3 regions of the Shewanella halotolerans genome follow, and region 3 is predicted to be linked to each of the others. Evidence: predicted binding sites of a transcription regulator. Region 3 holds the regulator's gene; each other region holds the start of a gene.
The links. The regulator ArgR, encoded in region 3, controls arginine synthesis, uptake and breakdown. The targets are predictions, from matches to a motif close to ANTGAATANNTATTCANT.
Positions count from the first base shown of each region.

Region 1: the regulator ArgR is predicted to act here: its motif matches at 2,038-2,055, upstream of K0H81_RS11595 (citrate synthase).
Region 2: the regulator ArgR is predicted to act here: its motif matches at 2,317-2,334, upstream of argA (amino-acid N-acetyltransferase).

Region 1 covers NZ_CP080417.1:2,699,770-2,704,166, reverse strand. The annotation lists gene K0H81_RS11595 (citrate synthase) at 475-1,761, opposite strand; gene sdhC (succinate dehydrogenase cytochrome b556 subunit) at 2,174-2,569, shown strand; gene sdhD (succinate dehydrogenase, hydrophobic membrane anchor protein) at 2,563-2,910, shown strand; gene sdhA (succinate dehydrogenase flavoprotein subunit) at 2,911-4,397, shown strand, end outside.
Region 2 covers NZ_CP080417.1:4,198,417-4,202,813, reverse strand. The annotation lists gene coaBC (bifunctional phosphopantothenoylcysteine decarboxylase/phosphopantothenate--cysteine ligase CoaBC) at 1-717, opposite strand, end outside; gene radC (RadC family protein) at 853-1,530, shown strand; gene rpmB (50S ribosomal protein L28) at 1,654-1,890, shown strand; gene rpmG (50S ribosomal protein L33) at 1,897-2,070, shown strand; gene argA (amino-acid N-acetyltransferase) at 2,398-3,720, shown strand; gene K0H81_RS18130 (hypothetical protein) at 3,907-4,397, shown strand, end outside.
Region 3 covers NZ_CP080417.1:3,620,847-3,625,243, reverse strand. The annotation lists gene K0H81_RS15760 (ABC transporter ATP-binding protein) at 1-873, shown strand, start outside; gene K0H81_RS15755 (Dyp-type peroxidase) at 1,060-2,004, shown strand; gene K0H81_RS15750 (cupin domain-containing protein) at 2,150-2,608, opposite strand; gene argR (transcriptional regulator ArgR) at 2,806-3,276, opposite strand; gene mdh (malate dehydrogenase) at 3,584-4,397, shown strand, end outside.

The DNA.
Region 1 (4,397 bases), 920 kb from region 3:
TCTATTACATAGGGGCAGCTTAACTTACACGGATGTAAGGCTGATTGCTTAATGGGAAAAGGTTTAGAAGTGAAGTGCTGAGAGAAAAAGGGCTGAGCGGGAAGGGCAGAGAGGAAAGAGCTGAAAGAGAAGACTTGTGGAAGGTAAAGGGAGTCAATCGCTTTAAATCGTGAACCCATAGTGGTGAAGGCTCAGATACCAACATCCAGATATAAAAGCTCGTCTATAACTACTCATGTAAAAGGTGTATGTAAACGGCTCATATAAAAGCTCAGGCATAACGCCTTGCCTGAAACTGAGGCATTAAAAGAGAGCGACCAAATAGAGCTATTAAAGCAGAGCGATTAAGGAAGAGCGATTAAAAGCAGAGCGATTAAAAGCAGAGCGATTAAAAGAAGAGCGATTAAAGCAACGCTATTAGAAGAGAGGCATAAAAAAAGCACCCATAGGGTGCTTTTTAAGACTAGGCTGCGATTAACGCTTGTCCAGTTTGACGAAGTCGCGTTCTGGTGAGCCTGTGTAGAGCTGGCGTGGACGGCTGATCTTGTGACCAGGCTGATCCAGCATCTCTTTCCAGTGTGCAATCCAACCCACAGTACGCGCCAGGGCGAACAGTACGGTGAACATGCTGGTTGGAATGCCGATAGCCTTCATGATGATGCCTGAGTAGAAATCGACGTTTGGATAGAGTTTCTTCGACACGAAGTACTCATCTTCCAGTGCGATACGCTCAAGTTCCATCGCCACGTCGAGCAGCGGGTCATTGACCTTAAGCTCGGCAAGCACTTCGTGACAGGTTTCGCGCATAACCTTGGCGCGAGGGTCGAAGTTCTTGTAAACGCGGTGACCGAAGCCCATCAGACGGAATGGATCTTCCTTATCTTTCGCACGAGCGATGAACTCAGGAATGCGATCGACAGTACCGATCTCTTCCAGCATGTTCAGGCAAGCTTCGTTCGCGCCGCCGTGTGCAGGGCCCCATAGTGAAGCGATACCCGCTGCGATACACGCAAATGGGTTAGCACCCGATGAACCGGCTAGACGCACGGTAGAGGTCGAAGCGTTTTGCTCATGGTCTGCGTGCAGGATAAAGATACGGTCCATAGCGCGTTCAATGATAGGGTTAACCTTGTACTCTTCACAAGGAACCGCAAACATCATGCTTAGGAAGTTGCCGGCATAGCTTAGGTCGTTACGTGGGTAGACAAATGGTTGGCCAATTGAATACTTGTAACACATAGCGGCGATAGTCGGCATCTTAGAGACTAAACGGAACGCCGCAATTTCGCGGTGGTGTTCGTCGTTGACATCGAGAGAGTCTTGGTAGAATGCAGACAATGCACCTGTGACACCACATAGCATGGCCATTGGGTGTGCGTCACGGCGGAAACCACGGAAGAACGAAGCCAGTTGCTCGTTAACCATAGTGTGGGTCTTAACCGTGTAAACAAATTTGTCGTATTGAGCCTTGTTAGGTAACTCACCGTAAAGCAGTAGATAACAAAGATCTAAATAGTCTGAGTCGACGGCAAGTTCGTCGATCGCGTAACCACGGTGTAAAAGTATACCTTGGGCGCCATCAATGTAAGTGATAGCTGATTCGCAGGATGCTGTCGCTAGGAATCCTGGGTCAAATGTAAAATGACCTTTGCTACCGAGTTTACTGATGTCGATAACATCAAATCCCGCCGTTCCTTTCTTAATAGGCAGGTCAATCGAATCGTTCCCTGGTAGTTCCAATTTGGCTATATTATCAGCCATACCCCGTTCTCCTTACTTCATTCTTATGTGAGTGCGGCTTTGTCAAACGCCAATACTTTACAGTGAATCTAGATCACATTTCAATTTAAATAAGTGTTTAAATTCGTTAGACCATGGTCTTAATTTGACGTAAGTGCCCGCCAATACAGCAACTTGGCAGATTTTTTTACCAAAAAAACAAAATTTGCATAATGTGATGTTTGTATTTGACATTTGTGGGGCGTATACTTGCTTCGGCTCGAAAGAGCTGCAAACAAACCAATTCGTAGACCATTATTTACATACTTATTTAGTGATTTTTGAATTAGTTAACTGTTTGTTTCAACTTTCCTTTTGAGGCGAGAGGAGGTGGTAAGTTTGCTTGCTGGTCAAATTTCGTTCGAAAGAGGTTCAATAACAAAAATAATGCTCAATGGAGCAGAGTGAGCAGAACGTGAAAAAGCAAAGACCTGTCCATCTAGATCTGCAGACCATTCGCTTTCCTGCAACAGCGATTGCGTCAATCCTACACCGTGTCTCCGGTGTCATCATGCTGTTTGCCGTCGGCATTCTTATCTGGTTGTTGAGTGAGTCACTCGCATCTGCTGAGAGTTTCGCAGGCATTCAATCTCTATTTGATACCTTTATCGTTAAGTTTGTTGTCTGGGGAATTCTGACCGCGCTTGGTTATCACCTGATTGTTGGCGTACGCCACCTGATCATGGATACCGGTCGTTGGGAAGAGTTGGAATCGGGTAACGCTTCAGCGAAAGCCGCCTTCGTTATTGCTGCGGCATGGTCAATCATTGCGGGGATTTGGGTATGGTAACAAATGCAGCGAGTCTTGGACGCAGTGGCGTTCATGATTTTATTCTTCTTCGTGCTAGTGCCGTGATCCTTACTTGTTACACCATTTTCTTAGTAGGATTCATCGCCGCTAGTGCGCCTCTCACTTATGACGTATGGCACGGTTTGTTCAGTGCTTTGCCGATGAAAGTGTTTACGCTTCTTGCCCTGGTCGCCATCCTGGTTCACGCCTGGATCGGTATCTGGCAGGTGCTCACCGACTATGTTAAGCCGGTAGCCGTCCGTGGCGTACTCCAATTCGTCTTCGTCGTAGCAGCGCTTTCTTACCTGGCTGCTGGCATTGTTATTGTGTGGGGTGTTTAAGTGAGTATTCCAGTACGTGAGTTTGATGCAGTCGTAATTGGCGCCGGTGGCGCGGGTATGCGAGCTGCACTACAGATTTCTAAAGAAGGTAAGAGCTGCGCGCTGTTATCTAAAGTATTCCCAACGCGTTCTCATACCGTTTCTGCCCAGGGTGGTATTACCGTTGCCCTAGGTAACGCACATGAAGACCATTGGGAACAGCACATGTACGATACCGTTAAGGGTTCCGACTTCATCGGTGACCAAGACGCTATCGAATTTATGTGCCAAACCGGTCCAGAAGCCATTATCGAACTTGAGCACATGGGTCTGCCATTCTCTCGTTTCGATAACGGTAAGATCTATCAGCGTCCTTTCGGCGGCCAATCGAAGAACTTCGGTGGCGAGCAGGCGGCACGTACCGCTGCGGCGGCCGACCGTACGGGTCACGCCTTGCTGCACTGTCTATACCAGCAGAACGTTAAGCATAAGACTGAAGTCTTCTCTGAGTGGTATGCACTTGACCTGGTTAAGAACGAAGACGGTGCCATCGTAGGTTGTACTGCAATCGAAATCGAAACCGGCGAGATCGTTTACTTCAAGTCTAAGGCCACTATTCTAGCTACCGGTGGTGCGGGTCGTATCTACGCCTCTACCACAAACGCTCACATCAACACAGGTGACGGTGTCGGCATGGCGATGCGCGCTGGCGTGCAGATGCAAGACATGGAGATGTGGCAGTTCCACCCAACCGGTATCGCCGGCGCGGGTGTACTGGTCACCGAAGGTTGTCGTGGTGAAGGCGGATACCTGCTGAACAAAGACGGCGAGCGCTTCATGGAGCGTTACGCACCAAACGCGAAAGACCTGGCATCTCGTGACGTGGTAGCACGTTCTATGATGACTGAGATCCGTGAAGGCCGTGGCCTTGATGGTCCACTAGGTCCTCACTGTTTACTGAAACTCGATCACTTAGGTAAAGAGACTCTTGAAGCACGTCTACCAGGCGTATGTGAACTGTCTCGTACCTTCGCGCATATCGATCCAGCCGATGGTCCAATCCCTGTACTGCCAACTTGTCACTATATGATGGGTGGTCTGCCTGCTAAGGTGAGCGGTCAGGTGATCCGTAAGAATGAAGATGGTAGCGAGCAGGATGTCGTTGGTCTGTTTGCCGTGGGTGAGATTGCCTGTGTATCGGTACACGGCGCGAACCGCCTGGGTGGTAACTCACTACTCGACCTCGTGGTCTTTGGCCGTGCAGCCGGTCAGCACCTGGGTAAGGCGCTGGATGAGACTGCTACACCTAAAGATGCAACCGATGCCGACATCGCTAAGTCGCTTGAGCGTCTAAATCGTTGGGAAAGCAACAAAGACGGTGAAGATCCTGCGCAGATCCGTAAAGATCTTCAGCTTTGTATGCAGCTTAACTTCTCGGTATTCCGTACCGGCGAGGCAATGGCAGAAGGTCTTGAAGAGCTTAAGGCGATTCGCGAGCGTTTGGCTAA
Region 2 (4,397 bases), 580 kb from region 3:
GATATTAACCGGCCCGGAGACCAGCGTCACCTTGGCGCCCATCTCGGCCGCCGCGCGTGCCAGGGCAAAGCCCATCTTGCCCGAGCTGTGGTTAGAGATGTAACGCACGGGATCGATCGCCTCGCGGGTCGGGCCCGCCGTCAGCAGTATCGATATTCCCTGAAGCAGCTTCGGCGCAAAGAAGTGTTCGACGCGCTCGGCGATCACCAGGGGCTCCTCCATGCGGCCTGGGCCAACTTCGCCACAGGCCTGGCTACCCGAAGCCGGTCCCCAGATGGTGAGGCCGCGCTTTCTCAGGTTATCCAGATTGTCCTGGGTGGCGACGTTGCGATACATCTGCTGATTCATCGCCGGGCAGAGCACTACAGGCGCTTCTGTGGCCAGGCAGGTGGTGGTGATCAACTCATCGGCCATGCCGGCATTGATGCGGGCGATCAGGTTGGCGGTTGCCGGGGCGATTAACACTAAGTCGGCCCAACGGGCGAGTTCTATATGCCCCATGGCGGCTTCGGCCGCCGGGTCTAACAGGTCGGTGGCAATGGGATGGCCCGATAGCGCCTGCAGGGTCAGCGGCGTGATAAATTCCTGCGCGCTTTGGCTCATGACGACACGCACATCTGCGCCGCGTTCTTTCAGGCGGCGGACCAGATCGGCAGACTTATAGGCAGCAATGCCGCCGCCAATTCCCAGCAATATCTTTTTATTGGTTAGACTCATGTTGATCACTAATCGCGTTTAATTTTGCCCGCTAACCATACCACAATCCTGCTGAGGTTGAGGATACAAGTTTTTAAAAACTAGACCATACTCTAAAGCCTAGGTGTGCAGATGGCGCCGAGACAAGGAGTGTTTATGGCAATCAAAGATTGGCCTCAGGGAGAGGGGCCCAGAGAAAAACTGCTGCGTAGCGGTGTCGCTCAACTCTCCGATGCCGAGTTGCTCGCGGTGCTGCTCAGAAACGGCCTTAAGGGACAAAGCGCCGTGTCCCTGGCCAGAGTCATGTTAACCCATTTCGGTGGCCTCAGGGCGCTCTTTAGCGCCTCCTTGAGTGAGCTGTGTGATATTCAGGGGATCGGTCCGGTAAAGTATGCCCAATTGCAGGCTGCCATCGAGTTAAGCAAGCGGATCGCGCAAGAAAATCTACAAAGAGGAAAGATTTTGTCAGATCCTGATTTAACTCGGGACTATTTAATGAGACAATTGGCGGATCGTGCCTACGAAGTGTTTGCCATCTTATTGCTCGATAGTCAGCATAGGGTGATTCAGTTCGTCGAATTGTTCCGTGGCACCATAGATTCAGCCTCGGTTTATCCGCGAGAAGTGGTAAGCCTAGTGCTTGAGAAAAAAGCCGCAGCGGTAATTGTGTGCCACAACCATCCCTCGGGGGTGGCTGAGCCCAGTCATGCTGATCGGCGAATTACTGAGCGATTGAAATACGCGTTGGCGACTATAGATGTTTCGCTGCTAGACCATATGGTTGTGGGCGATCGTGAGATAGTTTCGTTTGCAGAGAGGGGATGGATAGATTGAATATCCCTTGATCTTTGATTTTAGATCCTGTATAAAATGCGCCCTCTTTGTGTGCCTCGGGCGACGGCCATATTCGAGGTACATTAATGCTCGAGCGTTAAATTGTTTTTGGAGAAGATTGACATGTCAAGAGTATGCCAAGTTACTGGCAAGAAGCCGATGGTTGGTAACAACCGTTCGCACGCTAAGAACGCGACTCGTCGTCGTTTTTTACCTAACCTACAGAACCACCGTTTCTGGTTAGAAGACGAAAAGCGTTTCGTACAGCTACGTGTATCTACTAAAGGTATGCGTATTATCGATAAGAAAGGTATCGAAGTTGTTGTTGCTGAACTTCGTGCCCGCGGCGAGAAGGTGTAATAAACCATGGCTAAAGCTAAAGGTAACCGTGAGAAGATCAAGCTAGTTTCTAGCGCTAAAACAGGTCACTTCTACACGACTGAGAAAAACAAGCGTAACATGCCTGAAAAGATGGAGATCAAGAAATTTGATCCCGTTATCCGTCAGCACGTTATCTACAAAGAAGCGAAAATCAAGTAATTCTTGATTCACGTTTTTTGGGAAAAAGCTCCTCATTGCAGGGGCTTTTTTTTTGCCCTAAATATATCCCCATGGCTTGGCCAGCTCTCTCCAATTCTTTAGATAAATTCCCAGTCGATAGCCCTGCGCGTCTGCGGATTCTGATCTCTACCTAAGCCTCTGATCTTAATCTGTTCTGCTATGCTTAATCAGATTGTCTCGTTGTGATGAAAAAATATCACTTCCGATGACAACAAATGCTTTTAATGTGAATTTAAATGCAATAAAATTGGCTTGTTATTCGTCTGGTGATGATATTGTCACATATTTATTGTTGAGGTTACGCGGGTGCGCACTACTGAGTTAGTCGAGGGTTTTCGTCATTCTGCTTCCTATGTGAATGCACACAGGGGCAAGACATTTGTGGTCATGTTGGGCGGTGAGGCGCTGGCGCAGAGTCAGTTTCGCTCCATCATCAACGATATCGCCCTGCTTCACAGCCTGGGGATCAAGATAGTTCTGGTGCATGGTGCCAGGCCGCAAATCGATGAGGCCCTGGCCGCGCATAATCTCTCCCCTGAGTATTACAACGGGGTGCGCATCAGCGATGAAGAGTCCTTCCGAGTGATCAAGCAGGTGGTGGGCGGTCTGCAGCTGGACATTACCGCGCGCCTGTCGATGAGCCTGAGCAATACCCCGATGCAAGGGGCGCAGATCAACGTGGTTAGCGGTAACTTCGTGATAGCCCAGCCCTTAGGAGTGGATAACGGCGTCGACTACTGCCTGAGTGGCAAGGTGAGACGCATAGATGTGGCGGGCCTCAGACGTCAACTGGACAACCACGGTATAGTGCTCCTGGGGCCGGTAGCGGCCTCGGTGACCGGCGAGTGTTTTAACCTGACCGCCGAAGAGGTCGCGACCCAGATCGCGGTGAAGCTCAAGGCCGACAAGATGATAGGCTTCAGCGCTAAGGAGGGGATACTCGACAGTAACGGCGAGGTGATCGCCGAGCTGATGCCTACCGATGCTCAGCGCATCTTGTCTGAGCTGACCGATGAAGACAATTGGTGTGTGGGCACACGGGCCTTCTTACAGGCCAGCATAGACGCCTGTCGTAACGGCGTGGCCCGCTGCCACTTCGTCAGCTATCTCGATGACGGCGCCCTTTTGCAAGAGCTGTTCTCCCGCGACGGTATTGGTACCCAGATAGTGACCGAGAGCGCCGAGCGCCTGCGCAGGGCTACCATTGCCGATATCGGTGGTGTCTTGGATCTCATTCGCCCGCTGGAGCAGGCTGGGGTCTTGGTGCGCCGCTCCCGTGAGCAGCTGGAGATGGAGATAGAGCAGTTTATGCTGATCGAGCGTGATGGTTTGGTGATCGGCTGTGCCGCCCTCTATCCCTTCGAGGAGGACAATGCCGGAGAGTTTGCCTGCCTGGTGGTGCATCCCGATTATCGTGATGCCGACCGCGGCAGCATCTTGCTGAAGAACATCATAGGTCAGGCCAAGGTGCGTGGTTATGCTCGCCTGTTTGCGCTGACGACCCGCAGCATTCACTGGTTCCTCGAGCATGGCTTCCAGATCGTCGAGGTCGATGCCCTGCCAAACAAGAAGAAGCAGCTGTATAACTATCAGCGCAAGTCGAAGATTCTCGCCTTAGATCTTCAATAACGCTAAACGCGTCCGATGAAAGAGGCCACCCTTGGGGTGGTCTTTTTGTGTGTCCAAGTTAACTCACAGTAACGACTCTTGACATAATATGTCGAGAGTACCACACTCAAGTTATCGGTTCATGTTAGGGTTGGGTTCAGGGATGATCTGCTTGCATGCCCAAATGTTTCAAGAGGATATTTAGAGATGGATACTCAAGTCTTTCAACTCACAACCTTAGATTCGGCAACCAGCGGGATCTTCCTGTCTATGCTGCTGGGTGTTGCCTTGGTGCTAGTGCTGCTGATGGTGAAGCCCTTACCTAAGAAGGCGAAATATGCCTCTGCTGGGATGGTGATCGCCGTATTGGGCCTGCTCTCCTGGGTGTTCTACAAGGCCCATGATACCAGCGTTCGCCTTACTTTAAGCACTATGCTGGTGGATATTCCCCTCTACCGGGTCGAGTTACCGCGTCAAAGCCTGGTGCCGGCTGAGGCTAAAATCGTCAGCTTGGGAGAAGATGACGCGCCTAAACTAAGCTATCGCAGCAACGGTGTGGGCATGCCGGGTTATTCGCTGGGGTGGTTTAAGCTGGCAGATGCCAGCGACAGAACAGATAAGGCCCTACTGTCGGTCACCGGCGACGGCCAGGTATTGGTTTTGCCGACGACCGAGGGCTATCTGTTGATCTTGAGTCT
Region 3 (4,397 bases):
CAGCCTATCTCCCAAGGGCGTATCAGCATCAATGGTCGACTGCTCTCGGGACCCGAGACGTTTGTGCCTAGCGAGCGGCGAGAGGTCGGGATGATTTTCCAAGACTACGCTCTGTTTCCTCACCTGACTGTGGCCGAGAATATCTTGTTCGGGGTGAAAAGCTTGGATAAGTCTGCCAGACAAGCGAGGCTGGGAGAGATGCTGGCGCTGGTGAAGCTAGAGGGCTTAGGGGGCCGTTATCCTCACGAACTCTCGGGGGGTCAGCAGCAGCGGGTGTCGATTGCCCGGGCGCTTGCTTATGAGCCAGAACTTCTGCTGCTCGATGAGCCCTTTTCCAATATCGACGCTAAGGTGCGTGGTGAGATGATGGTGGAGATCCGCGAGATCTTAAAGCAGCGCGGAGTAAGTGCCGTGTTTGTAACCCACAGCAAGGATGAGGCCTTCGTGTTCGCCGATAAGCTGGCGCTCTTCAAGGATGGCGCCATAGCTCAATATGGCAGTGCAGAGAGCCTCTACGCTGAGCCAACGGATAAGTATGTGGCGGAGTTCCTCGGTCAGGTGAACTATCTTAGCTGTGAGGTGAAAGATAGGGCCCGGTTACAGACCCTGCTAGGTGAAGTACAAAGCAGCAGTGATTTGGCCAAAGCCGCCGGCTATCGCGGCGAGTTCCTGCTGCGTCCGGAGCAGCTGCAGATGACAGAAGACGAGCAAGGTGAGGGCACTATCGTAGCGCGGCGCTTCCTCGGTAATCTGTGCCACTACAGCATCTTGATTGGCGAGGAGATGTTGGCAGTGCGCTCGCCCCTGCACCATTTTAGCCCTGGGCAGAAGGTTGGCCTGTCGGTGACGCCTCATCCGGCGGTGCTCTTCTAAGCTAGCCTATGTAACACTTTTGTGAAGGGCATTTGCGTCTGGCTATGGTTGCCAACTTAAAAAAAAGTTAATCTAGCCGGTAAATGACGTTTCGCTTTAACGGTTTGTGGGTTGTGTAATACTAATTATCGCTAAAGTTTCGGATAATAACGCCGAAATTGAGACTGACGAAAGGTAGGTTTATTTATGGATAGTCTGGTTATGCCACGTGAACAGCTGGGTGTGTGTGCCGAAGGAAATTTACATAGCGTGTATCTGATGTTCAACGCCAACGACGGCGTCGAGTCTCAGCTGCGTCCCTGCGTCGCCAATGTCGCTCAGTATATCTATGAATTGGCCGACCAGTATGCCGACAGCGCCTTCAACGGTTTCGTGGCCATAGGTGCCAACTATTGGGATAGCCTGTATTCAGGGCGTCGTCCTTCACAGCTCAAGCCTTTCCCGGCCATGCATGCCGACAATCGTGATGCACCGGCCCATGAGTATGATCTCTTCGTGCATCTGCGCTGCGATCGTTATGACATCTTGCACCTGGTGGCCAACGAAGTGTGCCAGATGTTTGAAGATTTGGTAGAGCTGGTGGATGAGGAGCGCGGATTCCAGTTTATGGATACCCGGGATCTAACCGGATTTGTCGACGGCACAGAGAACCCTAAGGGGCGTCATCGTCAGGATGTGGCTTTGGTGGGCGACGAAGACGAGTATTTCCGTGGTGGCAGCTATATTCATGTGCAGAAGTTTGCCCATAACCTCAGTAAGTGGAACCGTCTGCCGCAGAAGAAGCAGGAAGATATCATAGGCCGTACCAAGATAGACAATATCGAATATGCCTCTGAGGACAAGCCGCTTACCAGCCACATCAAGCGGGTCAACCTGAAGGATGCAGACGGCAAGTCGATGGAGATCCTGCGCCAGAGTATGCCTTACGGGTCGATGAAGGAGCAGGGGCTGATGTTTATCTCAGTCTGTCGCAACTCAGTACATTTCGAGAAGATGCTGAGCAGCATGGTCCATGGCGACGGCGAGGGGAATCACGATCACCTGATGCACTTTACCCAGGCACTGACAGGCTCGGCATTCTTTGCCCCGTCGCTTGATTTCATGGAGCGAGAGGCAGAGTTCAAGGATTAGAGTTTGAGGATTAAGGCTAAGCGGCTCTCTTAGTCTGAGTTTCTCGATGTGAGTTCCTCATAGTGACCAGCGTCTAGCTGCTAGACGTTAACCTAATAAAAAACACACCCTAAGGTGTGTTTTTTTGTGCCCGCTTAACGTTGAATTAACGGTCGGGATCCCAGTAATTGGTAGGGCGCTTGGCATAGATCTCATCGATGGAGCGCACCTGCACCTTATTATGCTCTGGGTACACCACCACATCATGGGGATCGCGATTGCCCAGCACCAGAAACAGGAAGTCGGCTTCGGATTCGTTTTTCAGGGTATGGGCGATGCCTGAGTTGGCGGTAAAACAGATATAGTCGCCCTGCTTAAAGGGGTGAGGCTCGCCGTCGATATACAGGGTGGCTTCGCCTTGCAGCGCGTAGAGGTGTTCCTCTTCCTTGGTGTGATAGTGGGCGACGGAGGAGAGCTTGCCGGGCTCCAGTCGTTCCATGGTGACGCCGATCTGCTGACAACCGGCGGCATCGCCGATATGTTTCTGATGGCTGGCGTATCGATCTGAGTGTTGCCAAGATTCCCAGCAAAGGTTGTCGATATTGATTATCTTATTGTTATTCATCTCGGGTCCTTAACCATCGGGTGACAGAGGGGGATGGTTTGGACTCAGTGTATCCTATCAGATATACAGTATTCAATTTGAGCGTGATTAAACCTAGGTAAAACCAAGTCAAAACTTAGATAAAAAAACACCCTTTGCCCAAACTGGCTAAAGGGTGTCTCTTGAGAGGACGGCTTAGGCCATCCTTGAGAAGTGGATTAATCGGCGTAGTTAAATAGCGACTTGACGGTCTCGAGTGTCTTGTCCACTTCCTGAATGTTGGAAGGGCAGATAAAGATGGTATCGTCACCGGCGATGGTGCCAAGAATGCCTTCTGGCTTACCTATGGAGTCCAGTAGTCTGGCGATCAGCTGGGCCGCACCTGGGCTGGTTCTGACCACTATCATAGATTGGTTATGGTCGACATCCAGTACTAAGTTCTTCAGTGGGCTGCCGGCCGTCGGGACCCCAAGCTCGGCGGGCAGGCAGTAGACCATCTCCTGCTTGGCGTTGCGGGTGCGCACGGCGCCAAACTTGCTCAGCATGCGTGAGACTTTGGATTGGTTAATGTTGTTGAAGCCCTCGGACTGCAGGGCGTTGACTATCTCGCTCTGGGAGCCAAAACGCTCCTCTTTCAAGATAGCCTTAAAGGTCTTTACAAGTTCGTCTTGATTTTTATTGGCTTGCATATCGAATTATTCTTATATTCAAAAAACTGGCTTATTTTGAATATTTTTGCGCCATTAGTCAAGCGTTATTCGGATTGTGTGAATAAAAATTCAGGTTTGCAGAGGGTTCTTGGAGGCAAAGGCTAACAGGCAAGGCTGGACAGTATATCTTAAATGGCCTGTAAATGGCAGTAGGCTGGGAGAAATTGAAATTATCTGGCCACACGACTAAGGGATAATTGAATTTTTACCGTGATTCCAGTAATGTTGCGCCATCGGTAAATCTAGATCTATATCACATAATATCCAAGAATTAACGGAGATAACTATGAAAGTTGCTGTACTTGGTGCCGCCGGTGGTATTGGCCAGGCTCTTGCCCTACTACTCAAAACTCAACTGCCTGCCGGTTCAAAACTATCCCTTTATGATATTGCGCCAGTCACTCCTGGTGTTGCCGTTGACCTAAGCCACATCCCGACTGCTGTAGAAGTTAAGGGTTTTGCGGGTGAAGATCCAACGCCAGCGCTGGAAGGTGCCGACGTGGTACTGATCTCTGCCGGTGTTGCACGTAAGCCAGGCATGGATCGTTCAGATCTATTCAACATCAACGCGGGTATCGTAAGAAACCTGGTTGAGAAGTGTGCCGCAACTTGCCCTAAGGCGCTGATCGGTATCATCACTAACCCAGTTAACACTACTGTCGCTATCGCTGCAGAAGTACTGAAAGCTGCTGGTGTATATGACAAGAACCGTCTGTTCGGTGTGACTACCCTTGACGTTATCCGTTCTGAAACTTTCGTTGCCGAAGCGAAGGGTCTGAACGTTGCCGACGTTAAAGTGAATGTTATCGGTGGACACAGCGGCGTGACTATTCTGCCACTTCTGTCTCAAGTCGAAGGCGTAAGCTTCTCTGATGAAGAAGTGGCTGCACTGACGACTCGTATCCAGAACGCAGGTACTGAAGTGGTTGAAGCTAAGGCGGGTGGCGGTAGCGCGACTCTGTCTATGGGTCAGGCGGCATGTCGTTTCGGTCTGTCACTGGTTCGCGGCCTACAGGGCGACGCTAACGTTGTTGAGTGTGCCTATGTCGATGGTGGCAGCGAGCATGCTGACTTCTTCGCGCAACCTGTACTACTGGGTA